4 regions of the Arthrobacter sp. 35/47 genome follow, and region 3 is predicted to be linked to each of the others. Evidence: predicted binding sites of a transcription regulator. Region 3 holds the regulator's gene; each other region holds the start of a gene.
The links. Region 3 encodes HrcA, which represses chaperone genes, less so after heat shock. Its sites were predicted from a motif close to TTNGCACTCGNNNNNNNCGAGTGCNAA; they were not measured.
Positions count from the first base shown of each region.

Region 1: a site for HrcA is predicted at 3,087-3,113, ahead of groES (co-chaperone GroES). Genes of this name have one in related genera too.
Region 2: a site for HrcA is predicted at 3,776-3,802, ahead of groL (chaperonin GroEL). Genes of this name have one in related genera too.
Region 4: a site for HrcA is predicted at 2,849-2,875, ahead of X803_RS0116370 (FmdB family zinc ribbon protein). Genes of this name have one in related genera too.

Region 1 is NZ_KI914620.1:29,718-37,232, forward strand. It holds gene X803_RS0116280 (glutamate--cysteine ligase) at 1-136, opposite strand, end outside; gene X803_RS0116285 (DUF421 domain-containing protein) at 326-871, shown strand; gene X803_RS0116290 (shikimate 5-dehydrogenase) at 875-1,696, shown strand; gene X803_RS0116295 (class I SAM-dependent methyltransferase) at 1,752-2,963, opposite strand; gene groES (co-chaperone GroES) at 3,251-3,547, shown strand; gene groL (chaperonin GroEL) at 3,635-5,245, shown strand; gene guaB (IMP dehydrogenase) at 5,460-6,986, shown strand; gene X803_RS0116315 (ABC transporter ATP-binding protein) at 7,023-7,515, shown strand, end outside.
Region 2 is NZ_KI914592.1:205,791-211,473, reverse strand. It holds gene X803_RS0107660 (threonine/serine exporter family protein) at 1-1,428, shown strand, start outside; gene X803_RS0107655 (uracil-DNA glycosylase) at 1,439-2,176, opposite strand; gene X803_RS0107650 (DUF3263 domain-containing protein) at 2,305-2,610, shown strand; gene X803_RS0107645 (LytR C-terminal domain-containing protein) at 2,647-3,321, shown strand; gene X803_RS0107640 (cold-shock protein) at 3,447-3,653, shown strand; gene groL (chaperonin GroEL) at 3,950-5,584, shown strand.
Region 3 is NZ_KI914584.1:57,359-64,873, forward strand. It holds gene lepA (translation elongation factor 4) at 1-1,203, shown strand, start outside; gene hemW (radical SAM family heme chaperone HemW) at 1,231-2,460, shown strand; gene X803_RS0103345 (DUF4870 domain-containing protein) at 2,491-2,919, opposite strand; gene X803_RS0103350 (DUF3097 family protein) at 3,034-3,885, opposite strand; gene hrcA (heat-inducible transcriptional repressor HrcA) at 4,030-5,046, shown strand; gene dnaJ (molecular chaperone DnaJ) at 5,113-6,240, shown strand; gene X803_RS0103365 (16S rRNA (uracil(1498)-N(3))-methyltransferase) at 6,250-7,005, shown strand; gene X803_RS17525 (GerMN domain-containing protein) at 7,013-7,515, opposite strand, start outside.
Region 4 is NZ_KI914620.1:51,463-58,977, forward strand. It holds partial or broken gene X803_RS20755 (AAA family ATPase) at 1-1,653, shown strand, start outside; gene cpaB (Flp pilus assembly protein CpaB) at 1,702-2,379, opposite strand; gene X803_RS0116370 (FmdB family zinc ribbon protein) at 2,469-2,786, opposite strand; gene X803_RS0116375 (5-formyltetrahydrofolate cyclo-ligase) at 2,924-3,556, opposite strand; gene galU (UTP--glucose-1-phosphate uridylyltransferase GalU) at 3,629-4,531, shown strand; gene X803_RS0116385 (GNAT family N-acetyltransferase) at 4,540-5,163, shown strand; gene X803_RS0116390 (hypothetical protein) at 5,415-6,164, shown strand; gene X803_RS20760 (phosphotransferase) at 6,226-7,395, shown strand.

The DNA.
Region 1 (7,515 bases), on a different contig from region 3:
CCGGGTGCTTTTCATTGACCCCCCGGAGCACCTCTTTGGCAACCGAGACGAGATCGCCGTTGTACCGGTCGACCAGCGCGAGTTCCCACTCAACGCCCAGGGTCGACTGCTCGGATTTGGCGAACTCAATCTTCAATGGTGTGCTCCTGACCGGTACCGGACGGTGGGGAATATCTGCCTCGGTATCGCGCCATCGCGGGTGAGAACTGAGCTCAATAGTAGTGCAGAGGACATGCCCTGCAGTCGCAGGCGGCCGCTCCAGGACCTAGTGTGAAGGACAACCTTTGGCGGACGCGCACCCGACCCGGAAGGAGAAGAAACATGATTGACCCAAGCGGTGGTGGGAGTCAGCATGTGGTTCGATAACTGGGCAGAGGTGGCGAGGGTTCTGCTGGTAGGCTCTGCCGCCTATGCCGTTCTGGTCCTGATCCTCCGGGTCTCGGGCAAGCGGACTCTCAGCCAGCTCAACATCTTCGACTTCGTTGTCACTGTTGCCTTCGGCTCCACACTCGCAACCATCCTGCTCAACGCCAACGTTTCCTGGGCTGAAGGAGCGGCCGCGCTTGGACTGCTGGCCGCGTTGCAGTACCTGGTTGCCTTCGTCTCGTCCCGCTGGCCGGCATCCAGGCAGGCACTAACCTCCCGTCCGGTTCTCCTCTTCAGGGACGGCCGGATCCAGGAACCGGAGCTCAGGCGGAACCGGCTGACTGAGTCAGAGCTTCTTCAGGCGGTCCGCATGCAGGGCAATGGAGACCTCTCGCAGATTGCCGCCATAGTGCTGGAGACCAACGGGAAACTCAGCATTATTCCGGCCGGCAAGTACGGCGACGGCTCCGCGCTTGGGGACGTGGTGGGGCCGGAGCATAATTGACGGGTGCCGATCCTGAACAAAGACATGGCCCTGTGCATCTCCCTCGCCGCAAGGCCCAGCAACCTTGGCACCCGCTTCCACAACTGGCTGTATGACGAGCTGGGCCTGAACTACGTCTACAAGGCCTTCACCACCACGGACCTCCCGGCCGCCATCGGCGGTGTGCGCGCCCTGGGGATCCGCGGATGCGCCATCTCCATGCCGTTCAAGGAAGATGTCATATCCCTGGTGGACCGGATGGATCCCTCTGCGCTCGCCATCGACTCGGTGAACACGATAGTGAACGACGACGACGTCCTCACCGCCTATAACACCGACTACCTCGCCGTCGCGGAACTGATCAAACAGCGTTCGGAGGTGACGCCGTCGTCGTCGGTTCTGTTGCGCGGATCCGGCGGGATGGCCAAGGCGGTTGCGGCGGCCGTGCGGGATGCCGGGTTCAGCAACGTCACCATAGTGGCGCGGAATGAGGAGGCCGGACGGCATCTGGCGGGCCTGTACGGGTTCCGGTGGCAGGCGGAGCCGGGCACCTCGGCCGCTGACCTGCTGATCAACGTGACCCCACTGGGCATGGCAGGGCGGGACGAGGACGTGCAGTCCTTCAGCGACGAGGCGGTCGCTGCGGCGTCGCTGGTGTTTGATGTCGTCGCGCTGCCGTCGGAGACGCCGCTCATCGGGGCTGCCCGCCGGACGGGCCGGTCGGTCATCACCGGTGCCGAAGTTGCTGCGCTGCAGGCTGCCGAGCAGTTTGTGCTCTACACCGGGGTCCGGCCCACGGCTGAGCAGATCCGGGCGGCCGGAGAGTTCTCGCGGCAGCCGGCGTAGTTTCTTCTCAGGTTCCCCCGACGCCCCATGCCCGGCAACCCTGCCGGACGGGCATTCACCCCAGGACCGGATCGACGACGACGGCGATCCGCTCCTCGCCTATCCGCGTCAGTACCAGCGTGGCCTTGTTGGTGGCTTTCTTTGTGCCGGCCAGGAGCTGCTTGCGCAGTTCCTCCGGGGTGACCGAGGTTCCGCGTTTCTTGATGTCGAGGACGCCGATGCTGTTCGCCTTGACCCAGGCCTTGAGCGTTTTGACGTTGTAGGGCAGGACATCGAGGACGCGATAGGCACGTGCGAACGGTGTGTCCACCGGATCCGGAGCGCAGATGTAGGCGATGTGCGGGTCGACCAGATGCCCGCCGATGGAGCGGGCGACGTCCGCCACCAGCCCCGCCCGGATCACAGCACCGTCCGGCTCGTAAAGGTACCCTTCCACCGGGCCGACAGCGGCGTCGTCGTCCTCGCCGAAGTCCGAATTGCTGGTGAGCTCCGTGGCACCGTCAGCGCCGATGAGCAGGGCACTGCGCCGGACGTTGTCGCGGCGCAGCGCGTTGAACCAGAGGACCACTTCGGCGACGTCACCGTCCACCGACACCCACTGGGCTTCGCAGTTGGAGGGGACGGCGTCGTGGGGGATGCCCGGTCCGAGCTTCACGCCGACCGGCATGCCGGTGTCCGCGAGTCCCTCGACAAAGGAGAGGGGCGGCGAGAACGCTTCCGGATCGAACAGCCGCCTGGTGCCGGAGCTGGAGGTGGTCCGCCGTGCGGGATCCAGCCAGACGCCGTCGTAATCGGTCAGGTCAACGGCTGAGGCGTCAGCGTTGACCACCGTGGCGTTGGACCACGGCAGCAGGTTCATGGTGGCCGCGGCTGCGGTGGTCTCATCCAGTTCGACGGCGGTGACGTCGCGTTCGAGGGTGGCAAGGGCCATCGAATCGGCACCGACACCGCAGCCCAGGTCGGCGACCTTCTGCAGGCCGGCGGTCACATAGCGTTGGGCATGGCGCGCGGCGACGGTGAGCCGGGTTGCCTGTTCCAGGCCGGCGGGGGTGAACAGCATCCGGGACGCGAAGGGACCGAACTTGGCCTGGGCCTTGGCGCGCAGCCGTGACTGGGTCAGGGCGGCGTTGACCACCTCGGGGGAGTGGCCGGCGGCGCGCAGCTGCTCGTTGAGCCGGAGACTGTCCGATTCCGAGTAGGGTCCGAGCGAGTTGAGCAGTTCCCAGCCCTCGGGAGTCAGGACGGGCTCGAGGAGGTTCTGGGTCACGGTATCGCTTTCGGCGTTTCGGGAGGGGCTTTCGGCAAGGCGGGCTGGGCCGGGCTCTTCAGTCTATTGGACCGTGGTTGGAGGTCCAGCGGGTGCGTGCTGAACCATTCGGGACGCGCCTCTCTGGCACTCGCCTTGACCGAGTGCTAACCGTTGCATAAAGTCAGACTTGGCACTCTCGCTATGAGGGTGCTAATCCTTCGAGGATGCGCCAACCGGCACCGCGACGACGGTCAGCGCCTGCTCGATACCCAGATCCATTCAAACCAAGTGAAGGAGAGGTCCGAGTGTCGGTCTCTATCAAGCCTCTTGAAGATCGTATTGTTGTTCGCCCGCTGGAAGGCGAGCAGACCACCGCATCCGGTCTGGTCATTCCGGACACCGCGAAGGAGAAGCCCCAGGAGGGCGAAGTTGTCGCAGTAGGCCCCGGCCGCGTTGACGACAACGGCAACCGCGTTCCGGTTGATGTGGCTGAAGGCGACGTCGTCATCTACTCCAAGTACGGTGGCACCGAAGTCAAGCACGGTGGCCAGGAGTACCTGGTTCTTTCCGCCCGCGACGTACTGGCGATCGTAGTCAAGTAGTTGTGCAGAAGAACCCCGGTCATCATCGGCCGGGGTTCTTTCCTGTAAGTACACATCCCTGCACAAGCCTGAAAGGAAAGAAGCAACATGGCAAAGCAGTTGGAGTTTAACGACGCCGCCCGCCGCAAGCTGGAAGCCGGCGTTGACAAGCTGGCCGACACCGTGAAGGTGACGCTCGGCCCGCGCGGACGCAACGTGGTCCTCGACAAGAAGTGGGGCGCCCCCACCATCACCAACGACGGCGTGACCATCGCCCGTGAGGTGGAGCTGGACGACCCGTATGAAAACCTGGGCGCGCAGCTGGCCAAGGAAGTTGCCACCAAGACCAACGACGTCGCCGGTGACGGCACGACGACGGCCACCGTCCTCGCGCAAGCACTGGTCAAGGAAGGCCTGCGCAACGTTGCGGCAGGTGCCGCTCCCGGCGCACTGAAGCACGGCATCGAGGTTTCCATCGAGGCTGTGGCCGCACGTCTGCTGGAGAACGCCCGCGAGGTTGTCGGCAAGCAGACCGCCAACGTTGCAGCCATCTCGGCGCAGAGCCAGGAAGTCGGCGACCTGCTGGCCGAGGCCTTCGAGAAGGTCGGCAAGGACGGCGTCATCACCATCGAGGAATCCTCGACCACGCAGACCGAACTGGTCCTCACCGAGGGCATGCAGTTCGACAAGGGCTTCCTCAGCCCGTACTTCGTGACCGATCCTGAGCGTCAGGAAGCCATCCTCGAGGATGCCCTGATCCTGATCAACTCCGGCAAGATCTCCTCTCTCCAGGAGTTCCTGCCGCTGCTCGAGAAGGCTCTCCAGGCCGGCAAGCCGCTGTTCATCATCGCCGAGGACATCGAGGGTGAAGCACTGTCCACCCTCGTGGTCAACAAGATCCGCGGCACCCTGAACGTCGTTGCCGTCAAGGCCCCGGGCTTCGGCGACCGCCGCAAGGCCATGCTCCAGGACATCGCCACCCTCACCGGTGCGCAGGTGGTTTCCCCGGATCTCGGCCTGAAGCTGGACCAGGTAGGCCTCGAGGTCATGGGTACCGCCCGCCGCATCACCGTCACCAAGGACAACACCACCATTGTTGACGGCGCCGGCAGCGAGCAGGATGTTGCCGACCGCGTTTCGCAGATCCGCGCCGAGGTTGAGCGCACCGATTCCGACTGGGACCGCGAAAAGCTCCAGGAGCGCCTGGCCAAGCTCGCCGGCGGTGTCGGCGTGATCAAGGTCGGTGCAGCCACCGAGGTTGAGCTGAAGGAAAAGAAGCACCGCATCGAGGACGCTGTGTCCTCGACCCGCGCGGCCCTCGAAGAGGGCATCGTGGCAGGCGGCGGTTCTGCCCTGATCCACGCCTCGAAGGTGCTGGACGAAGATCCCACCGTCCTCAAGCTCGAGGGCGACGCGGCCACCGCCGTTGGTCTGGTCCGCCGTGCTCTGGTCCAGCCGCTTCGCTGGATCGCCGAGAACGCGGGCTTCGAAGGCTACGTCGTCGTCGACAAGGTCGGCCAGCTTGAGGTCGGACACGGCTTCAACGCCGTCACCGGCGACTACGAGAACCTCGTCGACGCCGGCATCATCGACCCGGTGAAGGTCACGCGCTCCGCGCTGCGCAACGCAGCGTCGATCGCCGCGCTGGTTCTCACCACCGAAACCCTCGTGGTGGAGAAGCCGGTCGAAGAAGAAGAGCAGCACGGCCACAGCCACTAAAAAGGCACACAGCCGCTAGCGGTCATGACCGCTGGAGCAGCACACAGGCAACGTTCCGGTCCTCCCAGGAGGGCCGGAACGTTGCCCTTTTCACACCCGGAAACCGGTCATCGGAATAGGGGCTGCACCGCATTCGTTCTACGATAGAAGCCGGAAAGCGCTGGTCCACCGCACCGGCGATCACTCCAAGCATCCCCCCGAAAGAGGCGCCGCGTTGAGCGAACTGTCGAACGTATCACCGTCCCACGATCCCTTCGGCTTTGTCGGGCTGACCTACGACGACGTCCTGCTCCTTCCCGGACACACCGACGTCATCCCCTCGGAGGCAGACACCAGCTCACGGGTCTCGAAGCGGATCACCGTCCAGACCCCCCTGCTGTCCTCCGCCATGGACACCGTCACCGAAGCACGCATGGCCGTCGCGATGGCACGCCAGGGCGGCCTCGGCGTGATCCACCGCAACCTCTCCATCGCTGACCAGGCCGAGCAGGTGGACCGCGTCAAGCGCAGCGAGTCCGGCATGATCACCAACCCCGTCACCATCGGCCCCGACGCCACCCTCCGCGAACTCGATGACCTCTGCGGCCACTACCGCGTCTCGGGCCTTCCCGTGGTCGACGGCGAGGGCAGGCTCCTCGGCATCGTCACCAACCGCGACACCCGCTTCGTCTCGGAGTCCGAGTTCGGGCATCGGCTGGTCCGCGAAGTCATGACCCCCATGCCGCTGGTCACCGGCCACGTGGGTATCAGCGGAGAGGACGCCATCGGCCTCCTCGGCAAGAACAAGATCGAAAAGCTCCCCCTGGTTGATGAGAACGGCATCCTGCGCGGCCTCATCACGGTCAAGGACTTCACCAAGGCGGAGCAGTATCCGCTGTCCACCAAGGATGACGAGGGCCGCCTCCGCGTCGGCGCCGCCATCGGTTTCTTCGGCGACGGCTGGGAGCGCGCCATGACACTGGTCGACGCCGGTGTGGACGCCCTCTTCGTCGACACCGCCAACGGGCACAGCGCCGGTGTCCTCGACATGATCGCCCGCCTCAAGGCAGAGAAGGCGGCCTCCAATGTGGACATCATCGGCGGCCAGGCCGCCACCCGCGAGGGCGCCCAGGCCCTGATCGACGCGGGCGCTGACGGCATCAAGGTGGGCGTGGGCCCCGGTTCCATCTGCACCACCCGCGTGGTGGCCGGCGTCGGCGTCCCGCAGGTGACCGCCATCTACGAATCAGCGAAGGCAGCCATTCCCGCAGGCGTACCGCTGATCGCCGACGGCGGCCTCCAGTACTCGGGGGACATCGGCAAGGCCCTGGTGGCCGGCGCCGACACCGTCATGTTGGGTTCGCTGCTGGCCGGTTCCGCCGAAGCGCCGGGGGAACTGGTCTTCGTCAACGGCAAGCAGTACAAGACGTACCGCGGCATGGGCTCGCTCGGGGCGATGCAGACCCGCGGCAAGAACACCTCCTACTCCAAGGACCGCTACTTCCAGGCCGACGTCACCGGTGATGACAAGCTCATCCCCGAAGGCGTCGAAGGCCGCGTGGCCTACCGCGGGCCGCTCTCCTCGGTGGCTTACCAGCTGGTCGGTGGCCTGCGCCAGACCATGTTCTACACCGGAGCCCGTTCCATCCCGGAACTCAAGGCGAAGGGCAAGTTTGTCCGGATCACGTCGGCCGGCCTCAAGGAATCCCACCCCCACGACATCCAGATGACCGTGGAAGCCCCCAACTACGGTTCCAAGTAACAGTCCACAGCAGGGGCGACGGCGGCCGTCACGCGCATGAGCGATGAATCCCTGCGACCGCCTCGCCAGGCACGCGGACGGCTGGCGCTGCGCCCCTATGCGCGCGCCGTCGGGCAGGTGCTGAAGGTCAGCATCAAGGCGTCGCCGGGCGGCGTCGTCATGAAGGCGGTCGGCTCGGTCATTGCCGCGGTCCTTCCGCTGGTCACCACCTACTTTGCAGCACTGACGACGACGGCGCTCGCCGAAGCGTACGCCGGCAATCCCGACGCCGGGGGACAGGCCATCGTGTATGTGGTGATCACCGCGGTGCTCGGGCTGCTGTGGGGAGGGTTCAACGGCGTCGACCGCTATATCCAGCAGGTGCTCAGTTTCCGGGTGGGCGCGATTGTCGGCGACCTCATGTATGAGCGGTTTCTCGCACTCGAGTTCTGGCGCTATGACGACAAGGAAACCGTCGATCTGTACGATCGCGCCCGCAGGTTCTCCGATTCCTACTCGCGGGTCCTCGACCGGATCGCCGCCATCTTCA
Region 2 (5,683 bases), on a different contig from region 3:
ACACCGCAGGCCGCCCGGCCCGACCGCTCGCAGCTTGCTGCCCGCAAGATGCTCCGGCGCCTGGTCCAGGGGGAAGCCCCGCCCACGCAGGCGATGAACCTCGTTGAGCGGCTCGCCGGCAGTCCCTTTGCCAATCCCACCGTCCAGGTGGGAGGGCCCGACGTCGGCGCACGCCGCACGCTCGACTTTGCCCTCAGCCTTGCCGAGACAATGTTCCGTTACGGTGCGGGTGCGCTGGAGGTGGAAACCAGCATCATCGCGGTGACCGCTGCGTTTGGGCTGGACAACATCGAGGTCGACATCACCAACCAGTCCGTGGTGCTCAACTATTCCGCCAAGGACCAGACACCGACCACAGTTCTGCGCGTAGTCCGGTCCTGGACCAACAACTATGCCGGTCTGACACGCGTGCACCAGCTCGTGACCGACATCGCCGACGGCGGCGTGGACCGCTCTGAAGCGATCCGGCGCCTCGAAGAGATCACCCACCGGCCGAAGCCGTTCCCACGCTGGATGGTCACTGCGGCGTTCGGCGTGTTCGCAGCGGCCATTGTGGCGTTCATCGGCGGCGGACCGCTGGGCTCGCTCATCTCGTTTGCGAGCTGTATCGGAGTGGATCTGCTTTCACGTCAGCTGGGACGCTGGCGTGTGCCGGAGTTCTTTGCAACCGCGACGTCGGCTGCCCTGGTCACGTTCATTGCGATGCTGATGTGGTGGCTGGAGGCGCCGATTTCGCCGGCGCTCGTGGTGGTGGGCGGCATTCTGCTTCTCCTGCCGACAGGACGGCTGGTGTCAGCAACCCAGGACGCCATCAACGGCTTCCCGGTGACTGCGGCCGGCCGGTTCCTGTCCGCGTTCCTGGTGTTCGCCGGTCTGGTGTCCGGGATCGCCGTCGCGCTGGTGTTCGGCAAGCTCATCGGCGTGCCGGAACTCGACGTCACGTCCTCGGAGGGCTCGTTGTATCCGCTGCCCGTGGTTGCGGTGCTTGTCTTCGTAGCGATTGCGATGATCTGCGTCGCCGAGCAGACGGACCTGTCGCTGATCATCCCCACCTCGCTCATCGGAACCGCCGGGTTCCTCCTGTACTCACTGGTGGTCAACCTGGGTGTGGGCTACCGGCTGGCGCCCGCGGTTGCGGCCGTTTTGATCGGTATGCTCGCCCGTGTGGTGGCACTGCGCATGGGGGCGCCGCAACTGGTGGTCGCGGTGCCCGCGGTGATGTTCCTTTACCCGGGGCTTACGATCTTCCGGTCGATGTACGACCTGACGATCGAGACCGATGTGACGGGCGCCGGCGCGATCGGGCTGTTCAACGCGCTCACCATCATCCTGGCCATTGCCGGAGGAGTGGTGCTTGGCGACAACCTGGCGCGGCCTTTCACCAAGAAGCTCAGCAGTAACGAACGCCGTCGTAACCGCCGCCGCTGAGGCTGGACAGTCAGCTGCGCAGCCAGTTCACCGGTTCGGCGCCCTGCCTCCGGAGGAGGTCATTGGCCCTGGAGAAGGGCCGCGACCCGAAGAACCCGCGTGAGGCCGAGAGCGGGCTGGGGTGGGGAGACTCGATCAGGGGCGTGGACCCCAGCAGCGGCTTCAACTGCTGGGCTTCACGGCCCCAGAGGATCGCGACCAGCGGCTGGTTGCGGCCCACCAGTGCCCGCACGGCGGCGTCGGTGACAGCGTTCCACCCCAGTGCACGGTGCGAGCCGGTTTCTCCGGCACGCACCGTCAGGGTCCGGTTCAGCAGGAGGACTCCCTCCTCGGCCCAGGGGGAGAGATCGCCGTGGGCGGGCGCGGGGGCGCCCAGATCTGCCTCAAGCTCCCTGTAGATGTTGGCAAGGCTGCGGGGGAGCCGCGTCTGACGCGTCACAGAGAAGGCAAGGCCTACGGAGTGGCCGGGCGTGGGGTAGGGATCCTGGCCCACGATCAGAACCTTGACGTGGCTCAGCGGGTAGGTGAAGGCGCGCAGGATGGATTCCGGCTGCGGCAGCAACTGCACCCCGCGCTGCTGTTCCGTGGCGAGGACGCGGGCCAGCTCGTGGACCTCGGACTGTACCGGGCGAAGCGCCGCAGCCCAGTCAGGTGCCATCACCTCATGGAGCGCCGCAGGCGCAGCGAACGGGATCGGTTCCCCGGCGGGCGGTGGCAGGGGCAGGGTGGGGGTGCCGTCGTCGTGCATGTCTCTATTCTTGCGTGCCGGCACGGGCAGGGGGTTAGGTGGCGGGTAAATGACAAGCATGTGATTCGCCACTACCATGGACGAAGTTGATACCGCGGAAACGGTGGATTGGACGGTGTGTCGTGGGTATGCAGGGCTCGGCAGCGCAGGCAGATCAGAATGGTGCCGCACAGACGCGGGAGCCGGCTTTGGGGGAGCGCGAACAGCGCATGCTCGAACTGGAGCGCCAGTGGTGGAAGTATTCGGGCGCCAAGGAGCAGGCCATCCGTGAGATGTTCGATCTCTCCGCGACGCACTACTACCAGATCCTCAACGCGCTGATCGATACCGAAGCGGCCCTCGCCCACGATCCGATGCTCGTGAAGAGATTGCGTAGACTACGTACGACCCGCCAGCGCGCCCGTTCCGCGCGCCGACTCGGCGTCGACGTCTAGTTTTTCCGCAACCCCAACCCAAGGACTCCCCGGCAGATGACCCAATACCCCCGCGACGAATTCGACCAGGTGCCGGAATCCGCCGCGAGGCAGGGAGTGCACCGCGAACGGCTCGTGCCTCCGCGTTCAAGCGGCCTGGTGCTGAAAGTCATCGCGGGCATGCTTGTGCTCGCGGTCGGCCTGGTTGCGTACTTCCTGTTTCCCCGGCTGGGACTCGGCCAGGCCTCCCGTGTCACACCCGAAACCAGCAGTTCGGCGCCGATGCCCTCGATCACCGCCGGCGACGCAGCGAGCGCCACGCCCAGCGAGGAATCCGATCCCACGGCCAATCCCACGGCGTCCGCACCTCCCGCTTCACCCGGCCCAGAGCCAACCCCCAGCGAGGAAACAACACCTGCCGAGGAACCGGTGACGGACACTACCGAGCCTGCCGCCGCCGCGGACCGGACGCAGCCGGTTGCCGTATTGAATGCGACAAGCGTCAGTGGGCTGGCCAGCACAGCGGCCGGTCGCCTTCAGTCCGAAGGCTGGAATGTTACCCAGATCGGCAACTGGTCCGGTCAGCCGCTGCAGGGTTCGATCGTCCTCTATAACGGTGAAGAACAGCGGTCTACCGCCGAAGCGCTTGCCGGAGCTCTGGGAATCGGAGCGGTGCAGGGCGAAGCCGGATTGGGAGGCATCACTGTTGTGGTAGGCCCCGGCTTTCAATAAGCACGCTGGTTAAGGATCAATAACATTCCCTGTGTTCCCCGTCACTGTCCCCGCGATGTGGGATTAGATGTATTTCAGCCCCGCCATCACCAGCCACGCGGGGATCTACATAGTGGGAGAACAACATGGCGCAGGGAACCGTGAAATGGTTCAACGCTGAAAAGGGTTACGGCTTCATCACTGTCGATGAGGGTGGGGCAGATGTCTTTGTGCACTGGTCTTCGATCGAGATGGAGGGCTATCGCGCACTCGATGAGGGCCAGCGGGTCGAATTCGAGATCGGGGAAGGCCAGAAGGGGCCGCAGGCGGAGGCTGTGCGCCTCGCGTCCTGACCCCGCCCACGGTTTGCCGAAGAACAACGGCGCGTCTCCCCGGAAGGGGTGGCGCGCCGTCGTCGTTGTTTCCCCTCAGGTGAACAGCTTGCACTCGCAGTGTGTGAGTGCTAATTATTGACTTAGCACTCAGGTGTGACGACTGCTAAGACGGCACCCGAGAGTGAACCAGGCAACCTCTGTGGTGAGGGCTGGTTCGGGAGGTACAGAGATCCTCCCGGATCCGTCCGTCCGTCGCGGGCATCACAGGCGGGTAGCAGCATACGCATTACCGTCCCGAAAGGACCTACGCCGTTATGGCCAAGATCATTTCTTTTGATGAAGAGGCACGCCGCGGCCTCGAGCGCGGGTTGAACACCCTCGCTGATGCAGTCAAGGTAACGCTGGGCCCCCGCGGTCGCAACGTTGTCCTTGAGAAGAAGTGGGGCGCTCCCACGATCACCAACGACGGCGTTTCCATCGCCAAGGAGATCGAACTCGACGATCCGTTCGAGAAGATCGGCGCCGAGCTCGTCAAGGAAGTCGCCAAGAAGACTGACGACGTTGCCGGTGACGGAACCACCACCGCAACCGTCCTCGCCCAGGCGCTCGTGAAGGAGGGCCTCCGCAACGTAGCTGCCGGCGCCGACCCGCTGAGCCTCAAGCGCGGCATCGAGAAGGCCGTTGACGCAGTCACCGCCGAACTCCTCGCCTCCGCGAAGGAAATTGAGACCAAGGAAGAAATCGCAGCTACGGCTTCGATCTCCGCCGGTGACCAGCAGATCGGCGACCTCATCGCCGAAGCTCTGGACAAGGTGGGCAAGGAAGGCGTCATCACCGTCGAGGAGTCCAACACCTTTGGGCTGGAGCTTGAGCTCACCGAGGGTATGCGCTTCGACAAGGGCTACATCTCCGGCTACTTCGTCACCGACGCAGAGCGCCAGGAAACGGTCCTCGAAGACCCGTACATCCTGATCGTCAACTCCAAGATCTCGAACGTCAAGGATCTCGTCGCTGTCCTCGAGAAGGTCATGCAGTCCGGCAAGCCGCTGCTGATCATCGCCGAAGACATCGAAGGCGAAGCCCTGGCCACCCTCGTGGTCAACAAGATCCGCGGCACGTTCAAGTCGGTTGCCGTCAAGGCTCCGGGCTTCGGCGACCGCCGCAAGGCCCAGCTCGCTGACATCGCCATCCTCACCGGTGGCCAGGTCATCGCCGAGGAGGTTGGCCTCAAGCTCGAGAACGCCACCATCGACCTCCTGGGCCAGGCCCGCAAGGTCGTTGTCACCAAGGACGAGACCACCATCGTCGAAGGTGCCGGCAACGCCGAGGAGATCGCCGGGCGGGTTGCACAGATCCGTGCCGAGATCGAGAACTCCGACTCCGACTACGACCGCGAGAAGCTGCAGGAACGTCTGGCCAAGCTGGCCGGCGGTGTTGCAGTCATCAAGGCCGGTGCGGCAACCGAGGTTGAACTCAAGGAGCGCAAGCACCGCATTGAGGACGCTGTCCGCAACGCGAAGGCTGCTGTTGAAGAGGGCATTGTTGCCGGCGGCGGCGTGGCCCTGATCCAGGCCGGCGCCAAGGCGTTCGCCAACCTCAACCTGGAAGGCGACGAGGCAACCGGTGCAAACATCGTGCGCATCGCCATCGACGCCCCGCTCAAGCAGATCGCTTTCAACGCAGGCCTCGAGCCCGGCGTTGTCATCGAGAAGGTCCGCGGCCTGCCCGCAGGCCACGGACTCAACGCCGCAACCGGCGACTACGAGGACCTGCTTGCTGCCGGCGTCAACGACCCGGTAAAGGTGACCCGTTCCGCACTGCAGAACGCCGCCTCCATCGCGGGCCTGTTCCTCACCACCGAAGCTGTTGTCGCGGACAAGCCTGAGAAGGCTGCTCCCGCAGGCGGCGGCGACGAGATGGGCGGCATGGGCGGTATGGGCGGCTTCTAGGCTCCCAGCCCTACCTGCTCGACAACACAGAAGGCCGGTCCCCTCGGGGGCCGGCCTTCTGTGTTGTGAAAGCCGGAAGATTCGTGCACCTGTGGCGGG
Region 3 (7,515 bases):
CGCGGTGTTGTCACCTATGTCCGCGTCGTGGACGGGCATCTGAGCCCGCGTGAACGCATCCAGATGATGTCCACAAGGGCAAGCCACGAACTGCTTGAGATCGGCGTCAGCTCCCCGGAGCCCACTCCTTCCAAGGGCCTCGGTGTGGGGGAGGTCGGCTACCTCATCACCGGAGTGAAGGACGTGCGCCAGTCCAAGGTAGGAGACACAGTCACCAACCTGGCAAAGCCGGCGTCGTCCTCGCTGAGCGGTTACGCGGATCCCAAGCCGATGGTGTTTTCCGGGTTGTACCCGCTTGACGGAGCGGACTACCCGGTGCTGCGGGATGCGCTGGAAAAGCTCATGCTGAACGACGCCGCACTCGTGTATGAGCCGGAGACCTCCGCAGCACTGGGATTCGGTTTCCGTGTGGGCTTCCTCGGCCTGCTCCACCTGGAGATCACCCGCGAGCGTCTCGAACGTGAATACAACCTGAGCCTCATCTCCACCGCCCCCAACGTCGAGTACGAGGTGACGCTTGAGGACAAGAGCGTGGTTCATGTCACCAATCCCAGCGAGTACCCGGCCGGCAAGATCGCCGAGGTTCGCGAACCCATGGTTTCCGCCACCATTCTTGCTCCCAACGAATTTGTCGGCACCATCATGGAGCTGTGCCAGGGCCGGCGCGGCGTCATGGGCGGCATGGACTACCTCTCCGAAGACCGGGTGGAAATCCGGTACCGGCTGCCGCTCGCCGAGATTGTCTTCGACTTCTTCGACATGCTCAAATCCAGGACACGCGGGTACGCCTCACTCGACTGGAAAGCCGACGGGGACCAGGTTGCCGATCTGGTGAAGGTGGACATCATGCTCCAGGGAGAGCAGGTGGACGCCTTCTCCGCCATCACGCACCGCGACAAGGCCTACGCCTACGGTGTGATGATGACCGGGAAGCTGCGCGAACTGATCCCACGGCAGCAGTTCGAGGTGCCCATCCAGGCAGCCATCGGCGCCCGCATCATCGCGAGGGAGAACATCCGGGCGATCCGCAAGGACGTGCTCGCCAAATGCTATGGCGGTGACATCACCCGTAAGCGCAAGCTGCTCGAAAAGCAGAAAGAGGGCAAGAAGCGCATGAAGATGGTGGGGCGGGTGGAAGTTCCCCAGGAAGCCTTCATTGCCGCCCTGTCGTCGGACGAGTCCAAGGACAAAGCCAGGAAGTGACGGAAGTACTCCAGTCCGGGGGCAGGTATGCCTAGCGCGCTTCCCCTCGGCGACCCCGCGCCGTCGGACGGCGTGCTGCCCTCTTCGGCTGCCGCGGGCAGCAGCAACCGGGACTTCGGACTGTACGTCCACATACCGTTCTGCGCCGTCCGCTGCGGCTACTGTGATTTCAACACCTATACCGCGGCCGAGCTCGGCGGGGGAGCATCGCAGGCCAATTACGCGCCCACGGTGCAGCGTGAGCTGGAGTTTGCGGCAGGCGCACTGGACCGGTCCGGTGTGACCGGCCGCCCCCTTGACACCGTGTTCTTCGGCGGGGGCACGCCTACCCTCCTGCCCTCGGGGGACCTTGCCCGTGTCCTCACGACGGCGAGGACCCTCTGGGGGCTGCGACCCGGGGCCGAGGTGACTACGGAAGCAAATCCCGACTCGGTGACGCCGGCCTCGCTTGAGGAGCTGGCTGCGGCCGGTTTCACCAGGGTGTCCTTCGGCATGCAGTCCGCGGTGCCCCATGTCCTGGCGGTGCTCGACCGGACCCATTCCCCGGAGCGGGTGCCGTTGGCTGTTCAATGGGCGCGGGAGGCAGGCCTCAAGGTGAGCCTCGACCTGATCTATGGAACTCCGGGGGAAAAGCTTCAGGACTGGAGCGCATCCCTCGACGCGGCACTCAGCCTGGAACCCGATCACCTGTCCGCGTATGCACTCATTATCGAGGAGGGCACGGCCCTGGCACGCAGGATCCGGCGCGGCCAGGTTCCTGCGGTCGACGACGATGATCACGCCGACAAATATGAACTCGCCGAATGCGCGCTGCAGGCCGCGGGCATGTCCTGGTACGAGGTGAGCAACTGGGCGCGCACCGATGAGGACCGGTGCCGCCACAACCTCGCGTACTGGAAGGGTCACGACTGGTGGGGGGCCGGCCCCGGTGCGCACTCCCATTTGGGCGGGACGCGATGGTGGAACGTCAAGCATCCCACCGCCTATGCGCAGCGGCTTGAGGCCGGCGAGTCTCCGGCTGCGGGAAGGGAGACCCTGGATGACGGCGCCCGCTACGTTGAGGACGTACTCCTGCGCACGCGGCTGGCGGAGGGCTATCCGACGGCGGACCTGAATCCGGCGGGTCGTAATGCCGTGGCCGGGCTCATTGCCGACGGTCTGATCGAGCCCCGGGAAGCATTCCGCGGCGTGGTGCGCCTGAGTAACCGCGGACGGCTGTTGGCTGACGCCGTGGTGCGCCGCCTGCTGCCGGACTGACGCTGCCGGATTGACCGGTTGATTGACCGTTTAGTGGAACAGCCGCAGGTTGTACGGGTACCGGTACGGCCTGCCGCGGTTGACCTGGATTCCCGCCGCAACGGCGAAGCCTGCCAGGGTGACCCAGATGAGCGCGTTCAGCACTGCGAAGATCCCGCCGATTCCGGGTATCAGGGACAGCAGCAGGCACACGCCCGCAGCGAGGCTCGGCGGGAAGGTGAAGTTGAATGCTTCCTTGGCTTCCTGTTCGGTGAAAGGGCCCCGGTCACGGAAGATCAGGAAGATGACCAGCGAGGGCACAAACCCGAGGATTCCGAGAAAGTGCGCGAGCGTCGCCCACTGGCGGTCCTCGGACGGCGTCAGCGGTGGAGCACTGGAGCTGGCACCCTGAAGAGGGACTTCCTCCCGGGGTGCCGGACGTGACTTCGCATCACCGTTCCGGTCTGCACTGTTAGACAACGAACATTCCTGTCGACTGTGGGACTTCACCGCGCTTTGCGCAGGGTTTACTTCCTAAGGGTACTTGGTTGACGGACCGTGCGGAGTAGCATTCCGCCGGTCGGGCCGCGCAGATTACGCTTCGGATGCCTGAACGGTCAGGAAATCGATTACTTCCTCCACCCGCGCCAACAGGGACGGCTCAAGGTCGGCGTAGCTGTTGACCCCGCCGAGGATGCGCTTCCAGCCGTTGGCGGTATCCGCCTGGCTGCCGTGCGGCCAGCCCAACCGGCTGAGGATCCCGGTTTTCCAGTCCTCGCTGCGGGGGATAACAGGCCACTCCTGGAGACCCAGGGCGCGCGGCTTCACCGCCTGCCACACATCCACGTAGGGATGCCCGACAATGAGCACGTTCCCTGCCGCACCGGGAACGGCCGTGGCCTCGGCGGCGATCCGGGCTTCCTTGGTGCCGGGCAGCAGATGGTCCACGAGGATGCCAAGACGGCGCCCGGGGGAGGGCCCGAAGTCCCTGACAGCGGAGGCCAGGTCGTCAACGCCATGCAGCGGCTCGACGACGATGCCCTCCACCCGGAGGTCGTCTCCCCACACCTTCTCCACCAGTTCGGCGTCATGGCGGCCCTCGACCCAGATCCTGCTGGCACGCGCCGCACGAGCCCGGTGCCCCTCAACGCGAACGGAACCGGACGCCGTCCGCGCGGGGGCTGCCGGCTGCGCCAGCGCGGGCACCATCTCCACGGGAGACCCCTCGAAGTGGAACCCGAATCCAAGCGGGAAGGTCCGTTGTTTGCCCCGCCGGTCCTCGAGGATCATGATGTGCATCCCGCCGGACTTCTCGGTCCGGAGGATCTCACCGACAAATCCGCTCTGGACATCCTCGAGCACGACGCCGGGGCGCGCCTCGATTTTCTCCAGGACGGAGCGGCGGGGCTGTGAGATGTTCTGGGCGCCCCACTGGTGATACGACATGTGAGTTGGCTCGCTTCCGCAGATTCCTGCCTTCGGAACAGGCAGAGCCAATGCTAACAATCAGGTCGAACGTATTAGACTTGGCACTTAGGCGTGTTGAGTGCTAACTCGTAGAGCGGCGTTGAAGTACATCGGAGGTGAACCATGAGCGAGCCCAGACGGCTTGAGGTGCTGCGAGCCATCGTTGAGGACTACGTGCATTCCCGCGAGCCGGTCGGCTCAAAGGCCCTTGTTGAACGCCACCGGCTCGGTGTGTCCTCGGCGACCATCCGCAATGACATGGCGCTGCTTGAGGAAGAGGGCCTCATCACGGCTCCGCACACCAGCTCCGGGCGCATTCCCACCGACAAGGGTTACCGGCTGTTCGTTGACCGCATCGCCGAGGTCAAGCCCCTCTCGGCCCCGGAGAAGCGCGCCATCCGCGCACTGCTGGAAAGCGCCGATGACCTTGACGACGTTCTGGACCGCACCGTCCGGCTCCTCGCCCAGCTGACCAATCAGGTGGCCGTGGTGCAGTATCCCCACCTTGGTGCCGCCTCAGTGCGGCATATCGAGTTTGTACTGCTTGCACCCGGCCGTGTCCTGGTGGTGCTGATCTCCACGAATGGCGCAGTACAGCAGCGGGTGGCTTCCGTACCTGCCGGGACCCAGGAGGATGAGATCGCCGACCTTCGCCATCGCTTCCTGGGGAAGGTGTCGGGCGTGCGTCTGCCGTCAGTGCCCCAGGAGCTTGCGGCGTGCACGGCAGAACTTCCGCCCGCCCGGCAGGCTCTCGGCAAGTCGCTCGCCCACAGCCTCGAGCAGCTGTCAGGGGCCAACCGCGAGGACCGCATCGTCATGGCGGGCACCGCCAACCTCGCCCGCTCCACGCTCGATTTCCCCCTCACTATCGGCCCGGTCCTTGAAGCGCTCGAAGAGCAGGTCGTGATGCTCCGCCTGCTCTCCGAAATGGAGCAGGATGCGCTTGGAGTGTCCGTCCGGATCGGTCGTGAGAATCCATACGGCGGTCTCGCGGAAGCCTCCGTGATTGCCACCGGGTACGGACCGGACGCGCTGGCGAAGGTCGGCATCCTCGGACCTACCAGAATGGACTACCCCACAACCATGGCCGCAGTGAGAGCGGTGGCCCGTTACCTTTCCCGCATCCTCGATGAATCATGACCGGATGACGGAGCCCATGAACCAGAGCCGCTCACGCGGTGAAATTACAGGAAGAGATGTGCAGGAGTGAGTAATCACTACGAGGTCCTTGGTGTTGCACGCGATGCCAGCGGCGAAGAGATCAAGAAGGCGTACCGGAAGCTCGCCCGCAAGTTCCACCCGGATGTGAATTCCGGGCCGGACGCCGCGGAAGAGTTCAAGCTGGTCACGCGCGCCTACGAGGTGCTTTCGGACCCGCAGAAACGGCGTGTCTATGACACCACCGGAAATGAGAACGGTACTGACAACGGCTTCGGCGGCGGCTATGCCGGTTCCGGATTCGCCTTCCACGACATCTTCGAGACGTTCTTCGGTGGAGGCGGGCCGAGCGGCCCGCCGTCGCGGACCCAGCGTGGCCAGGACGCGCTGATCGCTGTCCGCATCGATCTGAAGGACGCCGTCTTCGGTACCAACAAGAAGATCGAGGTGGACTCCGCAGCGGTCTGCCCCACCTGCGACGGTTCCTGCACCCAACCCGGAACCTCGCCGAAGACCTGCGACATCTGCGGCGGATCCGGTCAGGTCCAGCGGGCCGTCCGCTCCATCCTCGGCCAGGTCATGACGACGGCGGCCTGCGGTACCTGCCAGGGGTATGGCACCGTCATCCCGCATCCCTGCAATGAGTGCAACGGTGACGGCCGTATCCGTTCCCGCCGCAGCCTCACCATCAAGGTGCCTGCAGGGGTGGCCACAGGCACGCGCATCCAGCTCTCCGGTCAGGGCGAGGCGGGAACGGCCGGCGGACCGCAGGGCGACCTGTACGTGGAGATCCGGGTCAACAGCGACCCGACCTTCCTGCGGGAGGGAGATGATCTGCACGCGACGCTCAGCGTCCCGATGACGGCTGCCGCCCTCGGTACCACGGTGACACTGAGCAGCTTCGACGGCGATCAGGAGCTCACCATCCGGCCGGGTACGCAGGGCGGTGAGGTGATCACCCTGAAGGGCCTCGGAGTCACACACCTGCGTGGTTACGGGCGGGGGGACCTCCTGGTCCACCTCAGTGTCGAGACACCGCGCAATCTCGACGGCGCACAGGAAGAGCTTCTCCGACGCTTCGCTGAACTGCGCGGCGAACAGTTCACGGATGGCCAGCTGGCAAGCAGCGGGTCGGGTGTCTTCGCGCGGCTGCGCGAGCGGCTCGGGAACCTCTGACCGGCAGCCGTGACCAACCAGGCCTTCTTCGGGGATCCTGCCGCTGTCCAGGGGGCCGTTGCCGGCTCCAGCCTCACGCTGCGGGGCGCGGAAGCCCATCACGCCGCCACAGTGAAGCGCATCGCCACTGGAGAGTCGATCGACGTGGTGGACGGCAGCGGCCACCGTCTGAGCTGCACCGTAGTTGATTCCGCGGCCGACGCCGTCGTACTAAGGGTTGATGCGGTTTCATTCGATCCGCCGCCTGAAACACGGCTTGTTCTGGTGCAGGCGCTTGCCAAGGGAGACCGCGGGGAGCTGGCAGTGGAGGCAGCCACTGAACTGGGCGTCGATGCAGTATTGCCGTGGCAGGCGGACCGCAGCATTGTCCGGTGGCGCGCCGAGAAGGCGGCCAAGGGGCGCCTGAAATGGGAATCCCTGGTCCGTGCTGCCTCCAAGCAGAGCCGGCGCACCCGCCTACCGGAGGTCCTCGACGTCCTGGATTCGCGCGGAGTTGCCCGCTGGCTGGCCGGAGTGCAGTGCCCGGTCCTGCTGCATGAGGACGCCGAGCTGTCACTTGCGCAATACTGGGCGCGCACGCCGGCGATGGGCGCTGCAACTGTAGCGGTCATTGTGGGTCCAGAGGGCGGCATCAGTCCGCAGGAAGTCGAGCTCTTTGTGAATCAGGGCGCTGTTGCGGTTCAGCTCGGAAGCAATGTACTCCGTGCATCCACAGCCGGTCCTGCTGCGATCGCGGTGCTGAACCAGCTCTCGGGCCGCTGGTAACCGCGCCTCAGCTGAGGCTGATCAACTTGTCGTCGGCGATTGCGTTTTCTGCCGGCCCCGACGCCGGCTCGGTTTCTGAACCCTCGTAGACCTCCACGAGGTAGGTGCCCTGTTCCAGCGCGACGCTGAACTCGTACAGCCCTACCGTGCCGGTCCCCTCTTCCACCGGGACCGTTCCCGCCACCACATCCTCCGCCGGCACGCCGCCGCCGTCCACCCGCCGCACGCGCCATTCAAGACCGGTGTGGGTCGTCGTCGTGCTGCCCTGGATGATCACCGTGCGGTCGCTGCGGACCGATCCGTCCTGCGGGTTGATGATCCAGACGGGCGCAACTGCGCTTACGTCCCGCTGCAGCACCGCTCCCAGGCCGATATGTCCAAACGCCGTATAACCGGCTTTGCCGTCGACCAGCAGACGCACACTGCTCGGATTGCCGCCCGAGACGAGTCCCGAATTGGCTGCGGCGGCCGTCGCTGTGTACACCAGTTGCTGGATCGCCTGGCCGGCAG
Region 4 (7,515 bases), on a different contig from region 3:
GAAGGCGAGCCGGGCCTTGAAGCGCTGAGCGCACAGGCCGATGAACTGGTGACCGCGCTCATGCCGGTCTGGGCTGCAAGCCCACTCGTCCTTCCGCTGGTCCTGCCGCAGGACAAGACGTTCGACGCCGTGATTGTGCTGGATGCAGAATCGATTTCCCTGCAGTCGGTGGTGCCGGCGCTGGCACGTTCACGGCAGGTCATCGCGTTCGGCGATGACCGGCTCGGCGGCCCGCGCAGCTTCACCGTGTCGGTGGGGGACGAGCGCCGCAATGCGCCCGAGCACCTTCCGAGCGCCTACCGGGCGCTCGCCGCGGTATTGCCTTCACTGGCCCTGCGGGATGTCTACCGCGGGGTGGACAAGGATCTGTCGGACTTCCTCAGCGAACGTTTCTATGACGGCGAGCTGACACGGCTGCCTTCCGGTTCTGAGATCACCGGGCTGGAGCGCCCCTTCAGGGTTGAGTACCTGCCGGACGGAACCGGCATGCCGAGCTCGGATCACGACGGCGTCGAGAGCGTGGCCGCGGAGGTAACCCGCGTTGTGGACCTCGTCTTCGAACACATCCGGCACCGGCCGAGTTACTCGCTGGCCGTTGTCACCGCGAGCGCCCGCCATGCCCAGCGCGTGGGTGAAGCTGTACGGCTCTTCATGGCCGACGCTCCGTGGGCGGCGGATTTCTTCAAACCCGGCAACGAGTCCTTCCGGGTGGTCCCGGTGGACCGCGCTGCAGGGCTTACCCGCGACGCCGTGATTTTCTCGCTGGGATTCGGACGGACGCCGCACGGACGTGCGCTGCACAACTTCGGGCCGCTCTCGGCTCCGGACGGCCGCGGGAAGTTTGTCACGGCCATGACCCGCGCCAGGTACCGCCTTCACGTACTGACCTGTTTCCAGCCCGGTGATCTGGATCCGGAACGGCTGGGACACGGCGCACTGGACTTCTACGAACTCCTGCGCATGGAACTTTCCGGGGACGCAGCGCAGGCCTCGTCCGCCGATGGTGATGCCGCCAACCAGGATCCGCTGGTCGCGGATCTTGTGGAGCGGCTGCGCTACCGGGGAGCGGCTGTCCGCAGCAACTACGACGGCGTACTGGACATCGTGGCGGGGGCCGGGACAGGCGTGCCTGCCACCGACGACGAACCTGAGCTGTTCATTCCTCCCGTAGCCATCGAGTCCGACGGTTCCGACCGCTACCGGAGCATGAGCGTGCGGGAGCGCAGCAGGCTGCGCCCCCAACTGCTCGAACGCATGGGCTGGCGTTATATGCCGCTGTGGACCATTGAGGTGTTTACCGATCCGGAGGGCTGCGCCGAACTGATTTCGGGGTATCTTGGCCTGGAGCACAACGGCCGGGAGATTGCGCGCAGCGGCGCGCAGGGGCCACGGGAAGGAAGCGGGGCAACCATGGAACCCGGAACCGGGAACAGCGGAGAATCCGAAGGAAGACCCACGGGAGACAGCGCGGCGGAGGACACGCCGGCCGAGCCTGCGGCGGCGCAGCCAAGTTCCGCCGAAACCACCAGTACCGCACCCCATGGTGACGTGATTCCGCAGCGCGCCGCCGAGGATGACCCGCGCTCCTGGAATGAAGAAGACGGCAACCACGACGAGTGGCTGAAGGAGCAGAAGCCGCCGCACTGGAGCTAGCACGCGAGGTGCGTTCTATGACCAAGGGGCGCCAGCGACTCTGAACCGCTAGTCCCCGGACGCGGCAGTCAGAACGAGGTGGACCTGACCGCTGCTTGAGGCTCCCGCCAGAGCAGCGGCTTCATCCGGAGCGGCTGCAACCACCACCAGGCCGTCTTCGGCACCCTGCGGCGCGCTGAACGGTCCCGTGCCCGATTCCTCTGACGTCCACAGCACCGGCAGCCCTCGGGCGAGAACCGTGTTCTTCGCCGATACTTCAAACCCGTTACCCGTGCTGAGCACCACATCGACACGCTGCCCTGCGGAGAGAAGCTGCACGGTGGAGGCGTCAGCAGGACGCAGCGGCACAGCGACAGTGCCCTCCGGACTGCCGGCAAGGAGCCCGGCCCCCACCAGGAAGTTCTCGGCGAGCACATCACCGGCGTAGACGGGGGTGGCGAGTTGCTGCCCTGCCACCAGCTCGAACGAGTCAAAGGAGTGTTCCGGGACGGCAGCGCCGGGCAGCTCCACCATGGCGAGTTGCTCCGGTGCCAGCACCGTGCCGACCGGAAGGTCCGATGACGCGGCGACCACCTGCACGGTCTCGGGTTCAGGGGGCAGCAGCGCTTCGACGGCGAATCCGGCGGCTGCGCAGAGGAAGGCGGCCGCCAGAAGACGGCGTTTGCGGAATAGAAAGGCGTGGAGGCGACTCTGCAACCGGGCGCAGGTGTTTGCTGGTTCAGGCATGCCTCAACGCTAGGATCACTGCGATCTCAGCGGCGTGGGAATCCGCCGTATGTGGACAACCCGCCCCGAGTCAGGCGGGCGTGGCGGCGTCAGGCAGACGTGGCGGCCGCGGCTGCTGCCTTCCCGGATGCTCCGGAGGAGGACGTCGAGGAGGTCGCTGCTTTGCCCTCTGCACCCGTGGCTGCCGGGGCCGACTTGGAAGCAGTGCCGGGTTCAACCGACGAGGACGAGGAGCGTGAGTCTGTCCGGTAGAAGCCGGAACCCTTGAAGACCACGCCTACGCTGTTGAACTTCTTGCGCAGCAGGCCCTCACACTCGGGGCAGACCGTCAGGGAGTCATCTGAAAATGATTGCTGGACATCGAAGGCGTGGCCGCAGTCCCTGCAAGCGTAGGCATATGTAGGCATCGACAATCCTCCTGGAGAAGCGCTGTTCGTGGACGGGTCCGTTGCCGAGTGTCTGCAGAACCTTGGCACTCCACCCTTCCGAGTGCCAATTCTACACTGCTTCCTTCGCTGGTGCGGAGCTGGCGCGGAAACGACCCTCAGCCCACGCTGTGAAGGCCGGACGGGGTGAAGACACCGTTCAGTGGCATGTCGAGCGGTGTGGTTTCGATGATGCCGGGAGCGAGCAGTTCCTCGTCGTACACGTAGCCCAGCCTGTCGGCGTCGGGCTGCTCAAGGCGCAGCTGCGCGAGGAAGCGGTCGTAGTAGCCGCCGCCCTGGCCGATCCTGTTTCCCCGCACATCCATGCCGAGCCCCGGCACCAGCACCAGCCGGAACGGCATCACGGCGGTGAAATGCCGGCGCTCCCCAACCGGCTCCCACAGGGGTGCCCGCGGGCTTTTGGCGAGCTCGACGCCCGGCTTCCAGCTCACCCAGCTCAGTTGGTACTGCGCTTCGCACACCGGTACCACGACGTCGTAGCCAGCCTCGATCAGGGCCGGCAGCAGTTCACCGGTGCCGGGCTCAGGCGGCACGGACAGGTAGGCGGCGATACATCCGGTGCCCGGAGCGGCCTGCAGCCATCGGAGCACCTGGTCCGCGAGGGCGGCGGCGGCGGTGTGCTGCTCCTGCCCCGAAAGCCGGCGACGCCGCTCCCGGAGCGTCTGCCGCAGTTCCTCCTTGCGGGATGTGGGGGTGGATACGGGGCTCGGCAGGGGTGCGGGGGAGTCCATGGTGGCACTGTACCGCTAGTACCCGGCGTAGCACGTGCGTCGGATTGGCGGCCAATTCTGTACTGTGGTGGCATGACTGAGCGACCAAGAGTGAACAAGGCCGTCATTCCCGCTGCGGGCCTGGGTACAAGGTTCCTGCCGGCCACCAAGGCAATGCCCAAGGAAATGCTGCCGGTCGTGGACCGGCCTGCCATCCAGTACGTGGTCGAGGAAGCTGTGGGTGCAGGCATCGACAACATCCTCATGATCACCGGGCGCAACAAGAGGTCGCTTGAGGATCACTTCGACCGGGTGCCGTTCATCGAGCAGACCCTGGAAGCGAAGGGCGATCTCGAGAAGCTGGCCTCCGTCCGCCGCGCCTCGGAGCTCGGCGATATCCACTACCTGCGCCAGGGTGATCCCAAGGGCCTCGGGCACGCAGTGCTGCGTGCGCGCCTCCACGTCGGAGCTGAGCCCTTTGCCGTCCTGCTCGGTGATGACCTGATCGATGAGCGGGATGTGCTGCTCGAAACCATGATCGACGTCCAGGCGAAGACCGGCGGGTCCGTGATCGCCCTGATCGAGGTTGACCCGGATCAGATCAGCTCCTACGGCTGTGCGGACATCTCCCCGATCGACGGCGAGGACTATGTGCGCGTCAACGAGCTGGTGGAGAAGCCTGCCGCAGACGAGGCGCCCTCCAACCTGGCGCTCATCGGCCGTTACGTACTTCACCCGCGGGTCTTCGACGTCCTGGAGGAAACAGGTCCGGGACGCGGCGGCGAGATCCAGCTGACCGATGCCCTGCAGACGCTTGCTGCTGCAGAGGGCGAAGGCTCCGGCGTGTACGGTGTGGTCTTCCGTGGCCGTCGGTATGACACCGGGGACAAGCTGAGCTACCTGAAGGCTGTGGTCACGCTGTCCTCCGAGCGTGACGACCTCGGACCGGACCTGCGCAAGTGGCTGCAGGAGTTCACCGCCTCCCTCGACGGCTAAACACCGACATGTGGGGCCGGTTCGCCTGGCCGGTCACCCTTGAGGCCGGCAACATCCTCCTTCGTCCGCTCCGTCACCGCGACAAGCGGGAATGGATGGAACTGCGCCAGCGCAACGCCGATTGGCTGGCGCCGTGGGAAGCGTCGAATCCGGCGCCGGGGGGTTATCTGCCGTCGTACAACGAGATGGTCCGTGCGCTGAACGCGCAGGTCCGCTCCTGCAGCGCGCTGCCGTTCGTGATCGCCGAGCGCCGGGAGGGGACCAGGCGGCCGGTCATGGTCGGCCAGCTCACCGTCTCGGGCATCATCTGGGGCTCAGCGCTGACAGCGACGCTGGGGTACTGGGTGGACAGGGAGCGCGCGGGCAGGGGAATCGCCCCCACGGCGGTCGCCCTCGCCACGGACTACTGCTTCCGGGAACTCGGCCTGCACCGGATGGAGATCAATATCCGGCCGGAGAATGAAGCGAGCCTCCAGGTGGTGCGCAAACTCGGTTTCCGGGACGAGGGAATCCGCAGGGCCTACCTTCATATCGCGGGTTCGTGGGCTGACCACCGGTCCTTCGCGCTCACCGCCGAGGAGATCCCGGGAGGGCTCCTGCGCCGGTGGCGGGAGTCAGCTCCGCGGGCCTAGCCACGAAGTTCCCGATTCGGAACCGGACACACCGCGGTGAATGAGGGCCCGAACCCCCATCTGCTCATAACGTTTTGTACGTGGACTTCTCTCTGAACAGCTCAGTTGTACTGGCGGCCATCGTCGGGCTCTGGCTCATTTGGGTCGCTCCCTACCTTCTGCGGAACCGGCAACCCCTCACGGTGCACGGATCCGCCTCCATCCCACGTCCAGGCATCACATCCGGTGACGCCGGGTTCCAAAGGAGCGTCATGACCATGTCCGCCGCCGACGAACTTCAGCCCTCATCCGCACCAGCGACTGCAGGGCATGCGGGCACCGGTTCCCCACGCAAGGCAGACCAGGCTCCGAAGCTGAAGATCCGGTGGGGGCGGCTCACGCTTGCCGCAGTCGGAACGGTCTCCCTGGCCGCTGCGCTGGTCACCTCGGTGCTTGCCGTCACCGGGCTGGTACCCTCCATCGTTCCCGTTGCGGCGCTGCTCCTCGCCGTCGCAAGCGTTGCGGTGCTGCGTACGCTCGCTGTTCGCGGCCGCCGTCGTCGGGTGGAACGCCAGGCGCCCGCAGCCGTTCAAACATCAGCGTCTCCGACGGTGGCGCCGGCTCCGGCTGTGCAGCGGCCCACGAGGCTCTTCAACGCGGAAGAGACCGGAGGCTCCGCGGCGAAGGAAGAGAACGCAAACAACGACGCCGGCACCCCCGAGGCCGCCCCCGTCCAGTTCACTGCCGCTGAACTGCGGGCGGCGGCGCTCGCCGTCGCTGCCGAATCCGGAGAGAAGCCGGCCGGCACCGGTGCACCCTGGCAGCCCGTGGACGTACCCAAACCCACCTACGTTGAAGCGCCGAAGGCAGACCGGGAAGATCCGGCTCCGCTGGACCTCCCCGAAGCACCCAAGCCGCAGGTCAAGACGCCGATCAAGAACGGTGCCGCTGCTCCGGCAGTGGAGACCCCTTCCGCGCCCCGGATGAACCTGGACGACATCCTTCAGCGCCGCCGCGCGTAGCCCGTCGGCCGCCCGCACGGTGTCGGAAGCGGACGAGCTTGCGCTGCTGGAAGGCTCCGGCATGGGAGCGGTTCTGGAAGAAGCTGCCACGGCGCTGGCCGGTCCGCTGGAGCATTGGGAACTGCGCGGTCTTCACCACCGCCCGGGCGCCGGCGTTACCGGGATCTATGCGCTCCGGTATGGGATGGCGGGAGGTTCCGTCGAAGGGTTCCTGTGCGTAACCACCAGAAGGGTTGCAGGGGACTTTCCACGCTCAGTACGGCTCGCCGGACCCGGCGGAACAGCGCTCCTGGTGTGGAGCCACCCCCACGACCCGCTCCTTCCCGGGCTCGGCTGGGCATGTGACCCGCATTCTGTCGGCCCTGCGCTCTTCGGCGTCCGCGCCGCCGGCCTGACAACCCTGGGCTACCGTCCCATGAGGCGGGCCGTGCTGCGGGCGGAGGGCGCAGGGGAGACGCGCTACCTGAAGGTGCTGCCGGCGGGCGGCGCCGCCGCACTCCGCCGGCGTCACGACCAGCTGATCAGCGCAGGACTTCCTGCGCCCCAGCCCGTCGCCTCGCCCGTCGCCGACGTTCTCGTGACCATGCCCGCTGCCGGAACGCCCCTGGCGCAGCGGTTCATGGTGAACGGCGCAGCCGAAGTCCGCCCTCGGGTCCTTATCGATCTTCTGGACCGTTTTCCGAGAACAGCCCTTGAGCTCCCGGAAAAGCAGCCCTGGTCGGCACGAGTCCGGGACTACGCCCGCGCAGCGGTGGCCGCCCTGCCGGAGGAATCAGCGCGGATCACGCGACTGGCCCTGCGGGTCGAGGAGCTGGTCCGGTCTGCACCCGCCGGCCCCATAGTCGCCACCCACGGCGATTTCCATGAGGGGAACCTCCTGGTGGCCGACGGCGGCATCACAGGAGTTCTTGACCTGGATGCTGTGGGACCGGGCCATCTGGTGGACGACCTGGGATGTTTCCTCGCGCACCTTGCGGTCCTGCCGAGTGTTGACGAACGCTATCACCACGTTCCGGACGCTGTAAGGCGTTTTCAGGAGGCCTTTGAGGAACACGTGGATCCTGCAGCGCTCCGGGCGCGTGCAGCGGGCGTAGCCCTGACCCTGATTGCGGGAGCGAGGAACACCCGTGGGCAGCAGGCCGGCGGCCGGCGCGCCGGGGCACTCGGACGGTTACAGGCGGCCGAGGCTTTCCTGGACGTGCACAGTGGCATGGAACCCGAAGTTTCATGAGAGTTTTCTCATCCCCGTTTCCTGTATCTCTCACATTGCGGCGTCATGCTTGAGCTACCGGACCCGTGGTTGTGCAGGGCACCTTCTGCCCGACCGGCCACCTCCGAAGGACCCGGGTGC